DNA from 2 places in the Leclercia sp. GHBNCSD genome. Region 1 is predicted to be linked to the other one. Evidence: predicted binding sites of a transcription regulator. Region 1 holds the regulator's gene; the other holds the start of a gene.
What was found. The regulator sigma-54, encoded in region 1, starts transcription at its own class of promoters, with help from an activator protein. The targets are predictions, from matches to a motif close to GTTGGCACANNTTTCGCTNT.
Positions count from the first base shown of each region.

Region 2: glnA (glutamate--ammonia ligase) is a predicted target of sigma-54. The motif match lies at 7,659-7,678, and genes of this name have one in related genera.

Region 1 is NZ_JBQVYO010000001.1:2,528,838-2,538,758, reverse strand. Features, by position in the region: gene mlaB (lipid asymmetry maintenance protein MlaB) at 1-238, opposite strand, end outside; gene mlaC (phospholipid-binding protein MlaC) at 238-873, opposite strand; gene mlaD (outer membrane lipid asymmetry maintenance protein MlaD) at 877-1,437, opposite strand; gene mlaE (lipid asymmetry maintenance ABC transporter permease subunit MlaE) at 1,442-2,224, opposite strand; gene mlaF (phospholipid ABC transporter ATP-binding protein MlaF) at 2,232-3,044, opposite strand; gene ACT3IC_RS12280 (calcium/sodium antiporter) at 3,273-4,250, shown strand; gene kdsD (arabinose-5-phosphate isomerase KdsD) at 4,264-5,250, shown strand; gene kdsC (3-deoxy-manno-octulosonate-8-phosphatase KdsC) at 5,265-5,831, shown strand; gene lptC (LPS export ABC transporter periplasmic protein LptC) at 5,828-6,403, shown strand; gene lptA (lipopolysaccharide ABC transporter substrate-binding protein LptA) at 6,372-6,926, shown strand; gene lptB (LPS export ABC transporter ATP-binding protein) at 6,933-7,658, shown strand; gene rpoN (RNA polymerase factor sigma-54) at 7,706-9,139, shown strand; gene hpf (ribosome hibernation promoting factor) at 9,162-9,449, shown strand; gene ptsN (PTS IIA-like nitrogen regulatory protein PtsN) at 9,532-9,921, shown strand, end outside.
Region 2 is NZ_JBQVYO010000001.1:2,014,293-2,024,213, forward strand. Features, by position in the region: gene yihA (ribosome biogenesis GTP-binding protein YihA/YsxC) at 1-526, opposite strand, end outside; gene yihI (Der GTPase-activating protein YihI) at 1,108-1,620, shown strand; gene hemN (oxygen-independent coproporphyrinogen III oxidase) at 1,809-3,182, shown strand; gene ACT3IC_RS09785 (YshB family small membrane protein) at 3,257-3,379, opposite strand; gene glnG (nitrogen regulation protein NR(I)) at 3,490-4,902, opposite strand; gene glnL (nitrogen regulation protein NR(II)) at 4,914-5,963, opposite strand; gene glnA (glutamate--ammonia ligase) at 6,152-7,561, opposite strand; gene typA (ribosome-dependent GTPase TypA) at 7,950-9,773, shown strand; gene ompL (porin OmpL) at 9,853-9,921, opposite strand, start outside.

The DNA of each region.
Region 1 (9,921 bases):
TGTCGCTGACGCCTGAAAGCGTCACCGGGATGCCCTGCTGCTTGCCCGCTGAGACCAGATGAACCAGCAACGCTACACCCGCCGTATCCACGCGAGAGATACCGCTCAGGTCGATACGGGAAACCCCCTTCATGGCATCGTCCCGCGCATCCCACAGAGGATTCAGATAATCCTGATCCAGCTCGCCTGAGAGTAATAACGTCTCACCCTCACGGGTCCAGCTCAACTGCGACATAATTACTTGTTTCCTTCCAGGGTAATTTTCTGACGTGCGATGCTGTTCAGCTGCGCGGTCAGACCATCAATGCCCTTGGTACGCAGCAGATCGCTCCATTCGTTCTGCTTGGTGGTGATCATGCTGACGCCTTCCGCAATCATGTCGTAAGCCTGCCAGTTACCGCTCTGGGTGTTCTTACGCCACTGGAAATCCAGACGCACTGGCGGACGACCGTTCGGATCGACGATGGTCACGCGAATAGGCACGATGGTCGCAGAACCCAGCGGCTGTTCCGGTGCGATCTGATACGTCTGACCGTGGTACATGGCGAGAGCCTGACCGTAGGCCTGCTTCAGATATTCACGGAACGCAGCGAAATAGGCTTCGCGCTGCGCAGGCGTTGCGTCTTTGTAGTAACGGCCCAGCACCAGCGCGCCGGCATATTTCACCTGGACATAGGGCAGCAGTTCCTGGTCAACCACATCACGCAGGTAATCAGGATTGGAGCGGATCTTCGGCTGCTCATTTTTAAGGCGATCGAAGGTTTTCTTTGCTGCCTCATTCATCTGTTGATAAGGATTGCTCTGATCGGCTGCGTTAGCTGCAGTCAGAGGGGCAATCATCAGCATGGCAACCATTAACAGTCGTTTAATCATGAATTACTTCTCCTGAGATGAATTCGTCGTGCCAACAGGCGGCGTAATGTCACTCTGCGCAGGGGTCTGCGCAGCTTGATTCTCGTCACCCCCTTTACTGTTGCTGTTGTAAAGGAACTGACCAATCATATCTTCCAGCACCATGGCTGATTTCGTATCCTGAATCACGCCACCGTCTTTCAGGATAGTCGTTCCCAGCTCGGGATCCTCAAAACCGACGTTCAGCGCCAGATATTGTTCCCCTAACAGACCGGATGTACGGATAGAGAGGGAGCTGGTGTCCGGGATATGGTTGTAGCGCTCTTCGATATCCAGCGCCACGCGTGGCAGATAGGTTTTCTCATCGAGGGTGATATCGGCAACACGCCCTACTACCACCCCGCCAATACGCACCGGAGAACGGCTCTTCAGGCCACCGATGTTATCGAAGGTGGCATAAATACGGTATGTCGGCTCGGTGCGGATGGTCGTTACGTCCGCCACTTTAAAGCTTAAAAAGAGTGCTGCCAGCAGCGCCAGCAGGACAAATACGCCAACCCAAATTTCTACTTTTTTCGTTTGCATGAACTCATTTCCCAAACATCAGTGCGGTGAGCACAAAATCCAGAGCCAGTATGGCCAGCGACGAATGAACAACGGTACGGGTGGTTGCCCGGCTGATACCGGCAGAGGTCGGGATCGCATCGTAGCCATTGAACAGCGCAATCCAGGTGATCGTCACGGCAAATACCGCGCTTTTAATCAGGCAGTTAACCAGATCCAGACGCCAGTCAACGGCGCTTTGCATCGCTGACCAGAAGAAGCCGGCATCGATCCCTTTCCACTGCACGCCAACCATCGAACCGCCCCAGATGCCGACCGCGACAAAGAGGATCGTTAACAGCGGCAGCGAAATCATACCGGCCCAGAAGCGCGGCGAGATGACCCGACGCAGCGGATCCACGGCCATCATTTCCATACTGGAGAGCTGCTCCGTGGCGCGCATCAGGCCGATTTCAGCGGTCAGCGCTGAACCGGCACGCCCTGCGAATAACAGCGCGGCGACCACCGGCCCCAGCTCACGCAGCAGGGAGAGCGCCACCAGCATTCCGAGGCTGGTTTCTGCGCTGTAGGTGGTGAGAACCAGATACCCCTGCAGCCCCAGCACCATCCCGATAAAGACCCCGGAAACGATGATAATGAGCATCGACAGCACGCCGACATTATACAGCTGGCGTACCAGCAGAGGGGCATGTTTGCGGAATTCCGGTTTCCCGACCAGCGCATTGAATAACATCAACCCGGCACGCCCGAACGTCCTGATGGTTTTTATGCCACGGTGTCCGAGAGCGGCCAACGCATTTAACAGCATGAGTGGCTTAACTCCCTATTCCCAATAGATCTTTATGATAATCACCCGCAGGATAACGGAACGGCACGGGGCCATCTGCAATGCCGTCGAGGAACTGACGAACTCGCGCATCGCTGTTGGTCTGCAATGATTGGGCACTGCCATGCGCCACAATTTTTTTATCCGCTACGATATAGGCGTAGTCGGCAATGCTCAGCACTTCCGGTACGTCGTGAGATACCACAATACAGGTTACACCCAGCGCGCTGTTCAGCTCAGAGATAAGTTTGACCAGCACGCCCATGGTGATAGGGTCCTGCCCGACAAACGGCTCATCGAACATGATCAAATCGGGTTCCAGCGCAATCGCGCGCGCCAGCGCCGCCCGGCGGGCCATACCACCAGAGAGTTCAGAAGGCATCAGCTTCGCCGCCCCACGCAGTCCCACAGCCTCGAGCTTCATCATCACGGTGCTTTTCAGCAGCGCCGGCGGCAAGCGCGTATGCTCGCGCAGCGGGTAGGCGACATTATCGAAGACATTCATGTCAGTAAATAGCGCCCCGGACTGGAACAGCATGCTCATGCGTTTACGCACGGTATAGAGGCGCGAACGTGACATCGCCGGAATATTTTCGCCATCAAAAAGGATCTCGCCCTCGCCTGGCGGAATTTGCCCCCCAATCAGGCGTAACAGCGTTGTTTTACCAATGCCGGAAGGGCCCATGATGGCGGTAATTTTACCGCGGGGCACGGTGAGAGAGATGTTGTCAAAAATGACCCGGCTGCTGCGCGTGAAGCTGACGCCACGGACATCGACTATATTCGCCTCATTCAGGCTCATGTACATTTCCTTTCTGTTGCCGGTTCAGGATCAGCTTGATGCCTGATTTCGCCGCAAACCCAACATTTTTACAGAATATTACCTCTGCAGGTAAGCGAAAGCTGGCATTTGTTTTACTTTTACAGCGCATAAAGTCAAAATTAGGATTCGTTACATCTACAGACAGTATGCAGCGGCAGAGATTTTTTCTCAGTGGACCGGCGAGTATACCTGAAGAAAGGACTTTTGATGCTTCTTGCAACGGCACTGTTAATAATTGGTTTACTTTTGGTGGTCTACAGTGCCGACCGTCTGGTGTTCTCCGCTTCTATCCTCTGCCGTTTGTTGGGTGTTCCCCCCCTGATTATTGGGATGACGGTGGTCAGCGTAGGCACTTCCCTGCCGGAGATCATCGTCTCTGCGGCCGCCTCGATGCACGATCAGGTTGATCTTGCGGTGGGAACGGCTATTGGCTCCAATATCGTCAATATCTTGCTCATCCTGGGCCTGGCTGCGCTACTGCATCCTTTTCGCGTGCATTCTGATGTTCTGCGGCGTGAATTACCGCTAATGTTAATTGTCAGCCTGCTGGCGGGTTATGTGTTATATGACGGGCAGTTAACCCTCAGCGATGGCATTTTTCTGCTGGCGCTGGCGGTCATCTGGCTGTTTTATATCGTGAAGCTTGCCCGGGCGGCAGAAAAGCAAGGCAGTGACACGTTAACCCGCGAACAGGTGGCAGAGCTGCCGCGTGAGGGGAACTTACCCGTCGCGCTGCTCTGGCTGGGCGTGGCGTTAATCATCATGCCCATGGCGACGCAGATGATTGTAGATAACGCTACGGTTCTGGCCAACTATTTCGCCATGAGCGAGTTAACCATCGGCCTGACGGTGATTGCCATTGGTACCAGTTTGCCTGAGCTCGCAACGGCTATCGCCGGGGCGCGTAAGGGTGAAGACGACATGGCGATTGGCAATATCATCGGCTCGAATATTTTTAATATTGCTATCGTGCTTGGCCTGCCTGCCCTGATTGCCCCTGGCGCGTTTAATCCGCTCGCGTTCAGCCGCGATTATGGTGTGATGGTCTTAGTCAGCGTAATTTTCGCCCTGCTCTGCTGGCGGCGAAAAAGGCAGATTGGTCAGGGCGCTGGTGCGCTGCTGACGGTGGGATTTGTCGTATGGATGGCGATGCTGTACTGGCTCTCGCCGCTTCTCTCTGGGTAAACGGAAACGCATTATGTCGCAAATAGAATTGCAGCCGGGTTTTGACTTTCAGAAAGCAGGAAAAGAGGTTCTGGAGATTGAACGTGAAGGTCTGGCGCAGTTAGATCAATACATTAATCAGGACTTTAGCCTGGCGTGCGAAAAACTTTTCCACTGTCCTGGCAAAGTCGTGGTGATGGGGATGGGTAAATCTGGCCATATTGGCCGTAAAATGGCAGCGACCTTCGCCAGTACCGGCACGAAAGCGTTTTTCGTCCATCCCGGCGAAGCGGCGCATGGCGATCTGGGTATGGTTTCGTCACAGGATATCGTCATTGCGTTATCCAACTCGGGCGAATCGAATGAGATCCTGGCGCTGATCCCGGTCCTGAAACGCCTGCACGTTCCCCTGATCTGTATTACCAGCCGTCCGGAGAGCAGCATGGCGCGCGCCGCAGATATCCACCTGTGCGTTAAAGTGCCAAAAGAAGCCTGTCCCCTGGGGCTGGCGCCGACCTCCAGCACCACTGCCGCGCTGGTTATGGGTGATGCGCTGGCCGTCGCCCTGCTGGAAGCGCGCGGCTTTACCGCCGAAGATTTCGCCCTCTCCCATCCGGGCGGTGCGCTGGGACGTAAACTGCTGCTGCGCGTGAATGATATTATGCATACGGGGGATGAAATTCCGCACGTCAGTAAAGAGGCCTCCCTGCGCGATGCGCTGCTGGAAATTACCCGTAAAAACCTGGGGATGACCGTCATCTGCAACGATCAGATGAAGATTGAGGGTATCTTTACCGACGGGGATCTCCGTCGCGTGTTCGATATGGGTGTGGATGTCCGTAAGCTGGGTATCGCCGATGTGATGACCTCAGGCGGCATTCGGGTGCGTCCCGGCACGCTGGCCGTTGAGGTACTGAACCTGATGCAGTCCCGCCATATCACCTCCGTTATGGTTGCCGATGGCGACCAGTTACTGGGTGTGGTACATATGCATGATCTTTTGCGCGCAGGCGTAGTGTAATGAAGGATAAGACAATGATTAATACGGGTGCATCCCTTGCAACCTGTTATGGCCCGGTAAGCGCGCAGATGATGTCGCAGGCCGAGAAAATTCGCCTGCTGATCCTGGATGTGGATGGCGTGCTGTCAGACGGCCTGATTTACATGGGCAATAATGGTGAAGAGCTGAAAGCGTTCAACGTGCGTGATGGCTATGGGATTCGCTGTGCCCTGACGTCTGGCATAGAAGTTGCCATCATCACCGGACGTAAGGCTAAACTGGTAGAAGATCGGTGCGAAACGCTGGGCATTACCCATCTCTATCAGGGGCAATCCGATAAGATGGTCGCTTTCAGGGACTTACTTGGTAAACTTGCGATTGCCCCGGAAAACGTTGCCTATGTCGGAGACGATCTTATTGACTGGCCAGTGATGGCAGAAGTTGGGCTTAGCATCGCCGTGGCCGATGCCCATCCGCTTTTGATCCCACGCGCTGACTATGTCACCCGGATTAACGGTGGCCGTGGCGCAGTACGAGAAGTCTGCGACCTGTTACTGCTGGCGCAAGGTAAGCTTGATGAGGCCAAAGGGCAATCGATATGAGTAAAACCAGACGTTGGGTTATTATTCTGCTAACGCTTGTCGCACTGGTACTGATTGGTGTGAATCTCGCTGACCGGGACGACGAACAAGCGCCGACGGTCAACACCAACGATCCAACGTATAAAAGCGATCACAGCGATACCGTCGTTTACAGCCCGGAAGGGGCGCTGAATTATCGCCTTATCGCTCAGCACGTTGAGTATTTTTCCGAACAGGGCGTCTCATGGTTTACTCAACCCGTGATGACCACGTTTGATACCGATAAAATTCCGACATGGTCGATTAAAGCAGATCGGGCAAAACTGACGAATGACCGTATGCTTTATCTGTATGGCCATGTTGAAGTGAATGCGCTGACCGCAGATGCGCAGTTGCGCAAAATCACGACCGATAACGCACAGATAAATCTTGTGACGCAGGATGTAACATCGCAGGATCTGGTCACGTTATACGGCACAACATTTAATTCCAGCGGTCTGAGAATGCGCGGGAACTTACGCAGCAAGAACGCAGAGCTGATTGAAAAGGTTAGAACCTCTTATGAAATTCAAAACAAACAAACTCAGCCTTAATTGTGTTATAGCCAGCGCCCTGCTGGCCCTTAGCCTGCCTGCGCTTGCTGTGACGGGTGATACCGAGCAGCCGATTCATATCGAATCCGATACGCAATCACTCGATATGCAAGGCAACGTGGTGACCTTTACCGGCAACGTGGTTGTGACTCAGGGCACCATCAAAATTAATGCCGACAAAGTGGTGGTGACGCGTCCTGGCGGTGAGGACGGGAAAGAGATTATCGATGGCTACGGCAACCCGGCCACCTTCTATCAGATGCAGGATAACGGCAAGCCGGTGAAAGGCCACGCCTCCCAGATGCACTACGAGCTGGCGAAAGATTTCGTTGTCCTTACCGGTAATGCGTATCTGGAGCAGCTCGACAGCAACATCAAGGGCGACAAGATCACCTACCTGGTCAAAGAGCAGAAAATGCAGGCCTTCAGCGAGAAAGGCAAACGCGTGACCACCGTACTGGTTCCATCGCAGCTGCAGGACAAAAATAGCAATCAGGCCCCGGCACAGAAAAAGAGTAACTAATTCGTTATGGCAACATTAACTGCAAAGAATCTCGCCAAAGCCTATAAGGGCCGCCGCGTCGTGGAAGATGTCAGTTTGACCGTCAACTCCGGCGAGATTGTCGGCCTGTTGGGTCCTAACGGTGCAGGTAAAACCACCACCTTTTATATGGTGGTGGGCATTGTTCCGCGCGACGCGGGTAACATCATTATTGATGAAGAAGATATCAGCCTGCTGCCCCTGCACGCCCGTGCGCGCCGCGGGATCGGTTATCTGCCGCAGGAAGCCTCAATTTTCCGTCGTCTGAGCGTTTTCGATAACCTGATGGCGGTGCTGCAGATCCGCGATGATCTGACCGCCGAACAGCGTCAGGATCGCGCCAACGAGCTGATGGAAGAGTTCCATATCGAACACCTGCGCGACAACATGGGCCAGGCGCTCTCCGGCGGTGAACGCCGCCGTGTGGAAATTGCCCGTGCGCTGGCGGCTAATCCGAAATTTATTCTGCTCGATGAACCGTTTGCCGGGGTTGACCCCATTTCGGTTATCGATATCAAACGTATTATTGAGCATCTGCGCGACAGTGGCCTCGGGGTTCTCATCACCGACCACAACGTACGTGAGACGCTGGCGGTGTGTGAGCGTGCCTATATCGTCAGCCAGGGCCACCTCATCGCCCACGGTACCCCGCAGCAGATCCTCGAAGACGATCATGTTAAGCGCGTGTATCTTGGGGAAGACTTCAGACTCTGATAGGGTAGAAGTTAAGACTCGCGTAAACGGAGAAAAATGCTCTGAACATGAAGCAAGGTTTGCAATTAAGGCTCAGCCAACAGCTGGCAATGACGCCGCAGTTACAACAGGCTATTCGTCTGTTGCAACTGTCGACGCTGGAACTGCAGCAGGAGCTCCAGCAAGCGCTGGAAAGTAACCCTCTGCTCGAGCAAACCGATCTTCACGATGAGGTAGAAACGCAACAAAGCCAGGATAACGAGACCCTCGACACGGTGGATGCTCTTGAGCAAAAAGAGATGCCTGACGAGCTCCCTCTCGATGCCAGCTGGGATGAGATCTACACCGCCGGCACGCCATCCGGTACGCGCGCAGACTACCAGGATGACGAGCTGCCGGTCTATCAGGGCGAGACCACCCAGTCACTGCAGGATTACCTGATGTGGCAGGTGGAGCTGACGCCGTTCTCCGATACCGATCGCGCCATCGCCACCTCCATTGTGGATGCCGTGGATGAGACCGGCTATCTGACCGTGTCGCTGGACGATATTCTGGAGAGCATAGGCGATGACGAGATTGAGCTTGAAGAGGTCGAAGCGGTCCTGAAACGCGTTCAGCGCTTTGACCCGATTGGCGTTGCCGCGAGAGATCTCCGTGACTGCCTGCTCATTCAGCTTTCGCAGTTTGTTAAAGAGACCCCGTGGCTGGAAGAGGCCCGGCTTATCATCAGCGAACATCTGGATCTGCTTGCCAACCACGATTTCCGCTCACTGATGCGCGTCACGCGGCTGAAAGAGGAGATCCTGAAAGAGGCGGTCAACCTGATCCAGTCGCTGGATCCGCGCCCGGGGCAATCTATCCAGACCAGCGAGCCGGAGTATGTTATTCCCGATGTGCTGGTGCGCAAACATAACGGTCTGTGGACCGTAGAGCTGAATTCCGACAGCATTCCCCGCCTGCAAATCAATCAGCAATACGCCTCAATGTGCACCAGCTCGCGCAACGACTCGGATAACCAGTTTATCCGCAGTAATCTGCAGGAAGCCCGCTGGCTGATCAAAAGCCTTGAGAGCCGCAATGATACACTACTGCGCGTCAGCCGCTGCATCGTGGAGCAGCAACAGGCGTTTTTTGAGCAGGGTGAAGAGTTTATGAAACCGATGGTGCTGGCGGATATCGCCCAGGCCGTCGAGATGCATGAGTCGACCATTTCTCGCGTGACGACGCAGAAGTATCTGCACAGTCCGCGTGGCATTTTTGAGCTTAAGTATTTTTTCTCCAGCCATGTCAACACCGAAGGCGGCGGCGAAGCCTCGTCGACGGCCATTCGGGCGCTGGTGAAAAAATTGATCGCCGCGGAAAACCCCGCGAAACCGCTGAGTGACAGTAAGTTGACCACCATGCTGTCCGAACAAGGTATCATGGTGGCACGCCGCACTGTTGCGAAGTATCGAGAGTCTTTATCCATTCCGCCGTCAAACCAGCGTAAACAACTGGTCTGACACAACCGATAAGGAAGACACTATGCAGCTCAACATCACAGGACACAATGTCGAAATCACTGAATCCCTGCGTGAATTTGTGAATACCAAATTCGCTAAGCTCGAGCAGTATTTCGAGAGGATCAACCAGGTCTATGTTGTGTTAAAAGTGGAAAAAGTGACTCATATCTCGGATGCTACCTTGCACGTCAACGGGGGCGAAATCCATGCCAGTGCGGAAGGGCAGGACATGTACGCGGCTATCGACGGCTTGATTGACAAGCTGGCACGACAGCTAAACAAACATAAAGACAAACTGAAACAACACTAATTGTCCGGGCAGTTAACGGGTGCAGGACGGCCTGTTGTGAAACACAACGGGCCCTTTGTACAGTTAGCGCTTAGGTGAAATTATGATGAATAACGATTCCACTCTACAACTGAGCAGTGTCCTTAATCAGGAATGTACCCGCAGTGCCGTTCACTGCCAGAGCAAAAAACGTGCGCTGGAGATCATCAGTGAACTGGCCGCAAAACAGCTGAGTCTGGCGCCACAAGTGGTATTTGAAGCGATCCTCACCCGCGAAAAAATGGGCAGTACCGGCATCGGTAACGGCATCGCCATTCCACATGGCAAACTGGAAGAGGATACTCTGCGCGCTGTAGGGGTGTTTGTTCAACTGGAAACACCTATCGCCTTCGATGCCATTGATAACCAGCCGGTCGATCTGCTGTTTGCCCTGCTGGTGCCAGCCGATCAGACCAAAACGCATCTGCACACGCTCTCGCTGGTGGCTAAACGT
Region 2 (9,921 bases), 510 kb from region 1:
CTACCTGGATGTCGCCGTTAAACGCCAGCACGGCTTCACGCACCATATTCACCTGCGCTTTACGCGCGCCGCTGGCCAGCTTGTCGGCTTTGGTGAGCAGTACCAGCACCTGAATCCCGCTCTCTACGGCCCAGTGGATCATCTGCTGATCGAGATCTTTAAGCGGATGACGAATATCCATCAGGACGACCAGGCCCTTCAGACACAGACGTTTTTCAAGATATTCCCCCAGCGCGCGCTGCCACTTGAGTTTCATCTCTTCCGGAACTTCTGCATAGCCGTAGCCTGGTAAATCCACCAGGCGCTTGCCCGGTGCGACTTCAAACAGGTTAATCAGCTGGGTGCGGCCAGGCGTTTTAGAGGTACGCGCCAGGCTTTTCTGATTGGTCAGGGTATTCAGAGCGCTGGATTTCCCCGCGTTGGACCGGCCAGCAAATGCCACTTCAAGACCCGTATCGGCGGGTAAATGGCGAATATCAGGCGCACTGAGGAGAAAATGCGTCTGGTGATAATTCAGGTTGGTCACGTGGTTGTCTCCAGAAATTCGTAACGTTGGGGGGATTATACCTGAACAGAGAGAAAAGGCTTTTCCCATCGGCAACCCGGCTGTAAGTAAAAACCCTGAGCTTTGTGAGAGATCTGCCATTTTTACTATGGGATATTTAAGAAAAATCGCAGCGCATTAAAAAATCAAAACGATTAAAATCAACCTATTAACTTTTAGTCTTAGTCTGAAATACTCGGTAAAAGCGCGTTTGTGGCTTGTGCGTTTAGCCGGAAACGGTAAAGTAGCGTTCAACGGCGAGGATGCCGACAGGAACCAGACTTAAGGATTAGGGTCAGGAGCGCCAGGAGGCGAAGACACAGGAAAGTCAGGAAGACGTACGCCTTGGAGGCGTTACAAAGGGAAATGGAACCTATCACGGACGGTACCTGCTAATGGATAGACAGGGTGAGTCGTAAGCAAACAGGGATTGTCAGACCCGTAATGGGTTGTGAGTCAGGAAAAAAGGCGACAGATTGCTCTGTCGCCTTTTTTCTTTGCTTGCTTTCTGCTAGATTTCGCCGCAATTCTATACTCAAGAAAACGACTTTAAGACAAAACACATGAAAAAACCGACCTCCGCTGCAGGCGCTAAACGTCCTGCTAAAGCACGCCGCAAAACGCGCGAAGAACTGAATCAGGAAGCGCGCGATCGCAAACGCGAGAAAAAACATCGTGGTCATGCTGCGGGTAGCCGCGCGAGTGGCGGTACTTCGGGCGCGTCTGCGAATAACAAGCAGCAGAAAGACCCGCGTATCGGCAGTAAAAAACCGGTTCCATTAGGCGTGACCGATGCCCCGGTCACCAGGCAGCACAAACCGAAGAGCGAGAAACCTATGCTTTCACCGCAGGCTGAGCTGGATTTGCTGGAGAATGATGAGCGCCTGGACGCGCTGCTGGAACGTCTTGAAGAGGGCGAAACCCTGAATGCCGAAGAGCAGTCATGGGTAGATGCCAAACTGGATCGCATCGATGAACTGATGCAGAAGCTTGGCCTCTCTTACGACGATGAAGACGAAGAGGAAGAAGAAGAGAAACAGGAAGATATGATGCGCCTGTTGAAAGGTGGAAACTAACATTTGCACCCGGCAGGTTCTATTGTCCTGCTAATAACCCTTCCGGTTATATGTTATCTGGTGTGGTTATTCGTTAAACTACGGCGGTTGTCGCGGCGACAGAAGTGGCTGCGCACCCGATTCATGGCCCGCACAGGGGGCAGAACGGGCCGCCGTATACGAACGCGACACCAACGGAAGGAGTGAGCATGTCTGTAGCAACCATCGACTGGGATCTGGCCCTGATCCAGAAATATAACTATTCCGGGCCGCGTTATACCTCGTATCCCACTGCGCTGGAGTTTTCCGACGCGTTCGGTCAAACCCAGTTTCAGCAGGCGGTAGCGCGTTATCCTGACCGCCCGCTCTCTCTGTATGTTCATATCCCGTTCTGCCACAAGCTCTGCTATTTCTGTGGCTGCAACAAAATTGTGACCCGCCAGCAGCACAAGGCGGATCACTATCTGGATGCGCTTGAGCAGGAGATCCTGCATCGCGCGCCGCAGTTCGCCGGTCGTCACGTCAGCCAGCTCCACTGGGGCGGCGGTACGCCGACCTACCTGAATAAAGCGCAAATCAGCCGTCTGATGACCCTGCTGCGGAATAACTTCCGCTTCAATGGCGATGCTGAAATCTCTATCGAAGTAGACCCGCGGGAAATCGAGCTTGATGTGCTCGATCATCTGCGTGCCGAAGGGTTTAACCGGCTGAGTATGGGCGTGCAGGACTTTAATAAAGAGGTCCAGCGGCTGGTTAACCGTGAGCAGGATGAAGAGTTCATCTTCGCTCTGTTAAATCATGCCCGGGAGATTGGCTTCACCTCCACCAATATCGATCTGATTTATGGCCTGCCGAAGCAGACGTCAGAAAGTTTCGCCTACACGTTGAAGCGCGTGGCGGAACTCAACCCGGACCGCCTGAGCGTCTTCAACTATGCGCATCTGCCGACGCTGTTTGCTGCCCAACGCAAAATCAAAGATGCCGATCTGCCATCCGCGCAGCAAAAACTGGATATCCTGCAGGAAACCATCACATCGTTAACCCAGACCGGCTACCAGTTCATCGGCATGGATCACTTTGCCCGACCGGATGACGAGCTGGCGATTGCCCAGCGAGAAGGCGTTCTGCATCGTAACTTCCAGGGTTACACCACCCAGGGCGATACGGACCTGCTGGGGATGGGCGTGTCGGCCATCAGCATGATTGGCGACTGCTATGCGCAAAACCAGAAAGAGCTGAAGCTCTACTATCAGCAGGTGGATGAGACCGGCAACGCGCTGTGGCGCGGCATCGCGTTAACCCGCGACGACTGTATTCGCCGGGACGTGATCAAGGCGCTAATCTGTAACTTCCGTCTCGACTTCCGCGCGGTGGAAGCGCAGTGGGATCTCGTTTTTAAAGATTACTTTGCGGAAGATATGAAGCTGCTGGCGCCGCTGGCGAAAGATGGGCTGGTGGAGGTGACGGAGAGTGCGATTGAAGTTACGCCGAAAGGGCGTTTGTTGATTCGTAATATCTGTATGTGCTTCGATGCCTATCTGCGGCAGAAAGCCCGTATGCAGCAGTTCTCGCGGGTGATTTAAGCCGCATTACCGGGTGGCGGCTTCGCCTTACCCGGCCTACATTTCGCGCTTTCGTAGGCCGGGTAAGCGAAGTGCTAGCTAAACAACCCCACCAGCGCCGCACACAGCACAGCTGCAATGGCCGTTTGTGGTGTATGTCCCGCTGCTGCGCTGGCTTCAAGGCCGCCAGACAACAAATTCACGATCGATTCCAGCATGATGACCCCCCCATTTTCCGGGCAAGATCATACTCAACTCATCAGTACAGTAAAGCGCAAAATAGCATCACTTTGCGCTTAATTAACTCTCTTTACACAGGGGGAGGCGATCACTCCATCCCCAGTTCTTTTAACTTACGCGTCAGGGTATTGCGCCCCCAGCCGAGCAGGCGTGCCGCCTCCTGCTTGTGGCCCTGGGTATGGCGCAGCGCGGTGGTCAGCAGCGTGCGCTCCATTTCGGGCTGCGCCTCGGAGAGCAGGTCCTGATGACCGGAGCGCAACGCGCGATCGGCCCACTGCGCCAGCAGTGTCGCCCAGCTGTCGGGCAGGCTCTGGCCGGTGCTGCTTTCCGGAACGTGGGTTTCGAAAAGCTCGGGCGGCAGATCCTGAATCAACACCTCCTGGCCGGCAGCCATCACCGTCAGCCAGCGGCAGGTATTTTCCAGCTGACGCACGTTACCCGGCCAGGCCAGACGCGTCAGCGCCGCTTCGGTTTCCGGGTGCAGCAGCTTGGCTTCCACGCCCAGTTCCCGGGCGGCATCCTGCAGGAAATGACGCGCCAGGCGCGGGATATCTTCCCGGCGCTCACGCAGCGGCGGCAGGTGTACGCGAATGACGTTCAGGCGGTGGAACAGGTCTTCACGGAATTTGCCCTCCTGGACGCGCAGCTCCAGGTTCTGGTGGGTGGCGGCGATAATACGCACATCCACTTTGACCGGGGCGTAGCCGCCCACGCGGTAAAACTGGCCGTCCGCCAGCACGCGCAGCAGACGTGTCTGAACGTCGAGAGGCATATCACCGATCTCATCCAGGAACAGCGTCCCGCCGTCGGCCTGCTCAAAGCGACCCTGACGGATGGTGTTAGCGCCGGTAAAGGCCCCTTTTTCATGGCCGAACAGCTCGGACTCAATCAAATCCTTGGGGATCGCCGCCATATTCAGGGCGATAAACGGGGCTTTGACGCGCGGGCTGTGGCGATGCAGGGCATGCGCGACCAGCTCTTTCCCGGTGCCTGACTCGCCGTTAATCAGCACGCTGATGGAGGAGCGTGACAGGCGACCAATGATGCGAAACACATCCTGCATCGCCGGCGCTTCACCAATGATATCGGTGGTAGGCCCGAAAACCGGGGCATTACGCGGCTGCTGCTGTTCCTGATAGTGGCTAATGGCGCGTTCAACCAGCGCCACCGCTTCGTCAATATCGAACGGTTTTGGCAGATAATCGAACGCCCCCTGCTGGTAGGCGCTGACGGCAGCATCCAGATCAGAGTGGGCGGTCATTATGATGACCGGAAGCATCGGATGACGCTGCTTGATCTGTTTTAACAGCGCGAGCCCATCCATTCCCGGCATACGGATATCGGACAGCAGCACATCCGGGGTTTTGGTGGTGAGTGCATCAAGCACATCGGCACCGCTCTCAAAAGCGGTGCAGCTTAAACCTGCTCCGGTAAGCGCCCGTTCAAGCACCCAGCGGATGGAGCTATCGTCATCAACTACCCAGACTATCCCTCGTTGCATAACCTAACCCTCTATTTCCTGATTGGCAGGTAAACCGAAAACTCGGTATGACCCGGCCAACTGGTAAATTCAATTTTGCCGGAATGCTGATCTATCAAATTACGGGCAATCGATAAGCCAAGCCCGGTCCCGCCTTCACGGCCGCTGACCATCGGGTAAAACAGCGTGTCCTGTAAATGGGAAGGAATGCCCGGACCGTTATCTTCCACATCAATGCGGGCCGCCAGACGGTAGCGTGTGCCGTGCAGGGTGAGCTGAAAGGCGGTGCGGGTACGCAGAATAATCTCTCCGCCTTCCGCCCCCAGCGCCTGCAGGGCGTTGCGCACGATATTCAGTAAAACTTGTTCAATCTGGTCGGGATCGTGCGGCAGTTCCGGCAGGCTGGGATCGTAATCCCGAATTAACCTGACGTTATCCGGCAACTCCATCGACACCAGCTTGACGACGCGCTCCGCCACTTTGTGAATGCTTTCGGTGACATGCATCCCGGGTTGCTGCGGTCCCAGCAGGCGATCCACCAGGTTCCGCAGGCGGTCGGCCTGTTCAATGATGACGTTGGTGTATTCCGCCAGCGCCGGGTCGGGCAGGGCTTTGGTGAGCAGCTGCGCCGCGCCGCGCAGGCCGCCGAGCGGATTTTTGATCTCATGGGCGAGGCCGCGCACCAGATCGCGGGCCGCAATCTGCTGAGCATGCTGGAGCTGCTCCTGACTCAGGCGACGCTGGTTATCCATCGGCGCCATCTCCAGCAGAATGAGCCCTTCCGGCAGCCGCTGTGCGGTCAGCGACAGAATATGCGAGCGTCCGTCGATCACCAGCGTCACTTCGTTATCGGTAAAACCTTGCCCCGCCTGCAGACTCTCCTGCATCAGGCCGATATTCAGGGAAAAATAACTCAACAGCTCGGGCAGCGGCGCGCCAAACAGTTTGCGTGAACTTTGCGCCAGTAACTGCTGGGCCGCGGGATTGGCGTAATGCACCGCCAGATCGTCATCGACCAGTAAAATGCTGTTGATAAGAGAATTGAGGATCTGCCCAGCATCGGGCAGCGTGCCAGTTGCCATTCAGCAGTCTCCTGGAGTTGTTTGCACTATTTTAGTGCAGTATAGCGTTTTTACGGCGAAAAACGCGTCAGATCAGCTTGTTGGCGGTGAAAAAAGCCCATCCGAAGATGGGCTGAAAAGTTTCCACGGCAACAAAAAAAACGGCTATCAATCTCGCGCGGAAAAGGCCGCGCGACAGGGATTGAAGATTAGACGCTGTAGTACAGTTCGAACTCAACTGGGTGCGGCGTCATGCGAACGCGGTCGTTCTCTTCCATACGCAGTGCGATGTAAGCATCGATCGCTTCGTCAGTGAACACGCCGCCCGCAGTCAGGAACTCGCGGTCTGCGTCCAGCGCCAGCAGGGCTTCTTCAAGAGAACCGGCAACCTGTGGGATCTCTTTCGCTTCTTCTGGCGGCAGGTCGTACAGGTTTTTGTCCATTGCTTCGCCCGGGTGGATCTTGTTCTTGATACCGTCCAGACCCGCCATCAGCAGTGCTGCGAAGCACAGGTATGGGTTAGCAGCTGGGTCCGGGAAGCGCACTTCGATACGACGTGCTTTCGGAGAAGCTACCACCGGAATACGGATAGAAGCAGAACGGTTACGGGCAGAGTAGGCCAGCATTACTGGCGCTTCGTAGCCTGGGACCAGACGCTTGTAGGAGTTAGTGGTTGGGTTCGCCAGGGCGTTGATCGCTTTAGCGTGTTTGATAACACCACCGATGTAGTGCAGTGCCTGCTCGGACAGACCCGCATACTTGTCGCCAGCGAACAGGTTAGTCCCGTTCTTGGACAGGGACATGTGGCAGTGCATACCGGAACCGTTGTCGCCAAACATTGGTTTTGGCATGAAGGTCGCGGTTTTACCGAAGCGGTGCGCAACGTTGTGAACAACGTATTTGTAGATCTGAATTTCGTCCGCTTTCTTGGTCATGGTGTTGAAACGGGTGGCGATTTCGTTCTGGCCAGCAGTTGCAACTTCATGGTGATGGGCTTCAACAACCAGACCCATCTCTTCCATAATCAGACACATGGTAGAACGGATGTCCTGGGAAGAGTCAACCGGTGGAACCGGGAAGTAACCGCCTTTAACGGCTGGACGGTGACCTTTGTTACCGCCTTCGTATTTGGTGGATGAGTTCCATGCGCCTTCGATATCATCGATAGCAACGTGGGAACCGGAAGTGGTCGCACCAAAACGGATGTCGTCGAACAGGAAGAACTCTGGCTCTGGCCCGAACAGAACGGTGTCTGCGATGCCGGTGGAGCGCAGATACTCTTCAGCGCGTTTAGCGATAGAGCGTGGGTCGCGGTCGTAACCCTGCAGGGTGCCTGGCTCAAGAATATCGCAACGGATGATCAGGGTAGACTCTTCGAAGAACGGGTCAATGAGGGCAGTAGATGCGTCAGGCATCAGAACCATGTCGGATTCGTTGATACCTTTCCAGCCACCAATGGAGGAGCCGTCAAACATTTTGCCTTCTTCAAAGAATTCGGCATTCACCTGATGAGCAGGAATAGTGACGTGCTGTTCTTTACCTTTGGTATCGGTGAAGCGCAGATCAACAAACTTCACTTCATGTTCGTTCAGCATCGTCAAAACGTGTTCAGCGGACATACTTAACTCTCCAGATTGGTCATTGTCGTCGTGGTAACGAGGTCTTCAAATTCTGTATAAGGCAGGCGGTGGTGCCTTTTGTTGCCGTATTTTTTATAAAGCGAAATCTGTGCCAACTTTTAAAACACCCCAAAAAGGCGCTATCATGCGCACCGTAGTGCAAAAGGGCTGCACCACGGTGGTTTTGTTGCACCATTATAGTGCTTCAATGTGAACATTGAGCACCATATTGGTGCAATTTACGTTAAAGTGCCCTTTTACCGCTCCGTGAAAGCGATCACAAAGCATCTCTGCGATACTTGTTTGCGGGGGATGTTTGTGATCCTGTTTTGTAGTGCGATTAATCCGTGTACAATAACGCGCTATTTCTAATGCCTGAGGCAAAGTTGTGATCGAAAATCTGCGTAATATCGCCATCATCGCGCACGTTGACCATGGTAAAACTACCCTGGTTGATAAGCTGCTGCAGCAATCCGGTACGTTCGATGCGCGTGCCGAAACTCAAGAACGCGTGATGGACTCCAACGATTTGGAGAAAGAGCGTGGGATTACCATCCTCGCTAAAAACACCGCGATCAAATGGAATGACTACCGTATCAACATCGTTGATACCCCAGGGCACGCCGACTTCGGTGGTGAAGTTGAGCGCGTGATGTCCATGGTGGATTCCGTGCTGCTGGTGGTTGACGCATTTGACGGCCCAATGCCGCAGACGCGCTTCGTAACCAAAAAAGCATTCGCCCATGGCCTGAAGCCAATCGTGGTAATCAACAAAGTTGACCGTCCTGGCGCGCGTCCTGACTGGGTTGTTGATCAGGTCTTCGACCTGTTCGTTAACCTGGATGCGACCGACGAACAGCTGGACTTCCCGATCGTTTATGCGTCTGCGCTGAACGGTATCGCTGGTCTGGACCACGAAGACATGGCTGAAGACATGACCCCGCTGTACCAGGCGATTGTTGACCATGTTCCGGCACCAAACGTCGATCTCGACGGTACCCTGCAGATGCAGATCTCTCAGCTGGACTACAACAACTACGTTGGTGTAATCGGCATTGGTCGTATCAAGCGCGGTAAAGTGAAGCCAAACCAGCAGGTCACTATCATCGATAGCGAAGGTAAAACCCGTAACGGTAAAGTCGGTAAAGTGCTGACTCACCTGGGCCTTGAGCGTATCGAGAGCGACATTGCGGAAGCTGGCGACATCATCGCTATCACCGGTCTGGGCGAGCTGAACATCTCTGACACCATCTGCGACCCGCAGAATGTGGAAGCGCTGCCAGCGCTGTCTGTTGATGAGCCGACCGTAACCATGTTCTTCAACGTCAACACCTCTCCGTTCTGTGGTAAAGAAGGTAAGTTCGTTACCTCTCGTCAGATCCTTGACCGCCTGAACAAAGAGCTGGTGCACAACGTTGCGCTGCGCGTTGAAGAAACCGAAGACGCTGATGCATTCCGCGTTTCTGGTCGTGGTGAGCTGCACCTGTCTGTTCTGATCGAAAACATGCGTCGTGAAGGTTTCGAAATGGCGGTTTCCCGTCCGAAAGTTATCTTCCGTGAAATCGATGGCCGTAAACAAGAGCCATTCGAGAACGTGACGCTGGACGTTGAAGAGCAGCATCAGGGTTCTGTAATGCAGGCTCTGGGTGAGCGTAAAGGCGACCTGAAAAACATGAATCCAGATGGCAAAGGCCGCGTACGTCTCGACTACGTGATCCCAAGCCGTGGCCTGATCGGCTTCCGTTCTGAGTTCATGACCATGACTTCCGGTACCGGTCTGCTGTACTCCACCTTCAGCCACTACGACGACGTTCGTCCGGGCGAAGTGGGCCAGCGTAACAACGGCGTTCTGATCTCCAACGGTCAGGGTAAAGCGGTTGCGTTCGCCCTGTTCAGCCTGCAGGATCGCGGTAAGCTGTTCCTGGGTCACGGTGCAGAAGTTTACGAAGGCCAGATCATCGGTATTCACAGCCGTTCTAACGACCTGACGGTAAACTGCCTGACCGGTAAGAAACTGACCAACATGCGTGCGTCCGGTACTGACGAAGCAACGGTTCTGGTTCCACCGGTTAAGATGACGCTGGAGCAGGCTCTGGAATTCATCGATGACGACGAACTGGTAGAAGTAACACCACAGTCTATCCGTATCCGTAAACGTCACCTGACTGAAAACGATCGTAAACGTGCAATGCGCGGTTCAAAAGAAGATTAATACAGTCAGTCTGTAGGCCGGGTAAGCGCATGCGCCTCCCGGCAGGTAAAAAGCCGCTGAGCGATCAGCGGCTTTTTTATTAGAACGCGTACCGCACGCCCAGACGGATTCGGTACTGCTCGCGGTTGTAATCATTCCATCTGTCCAG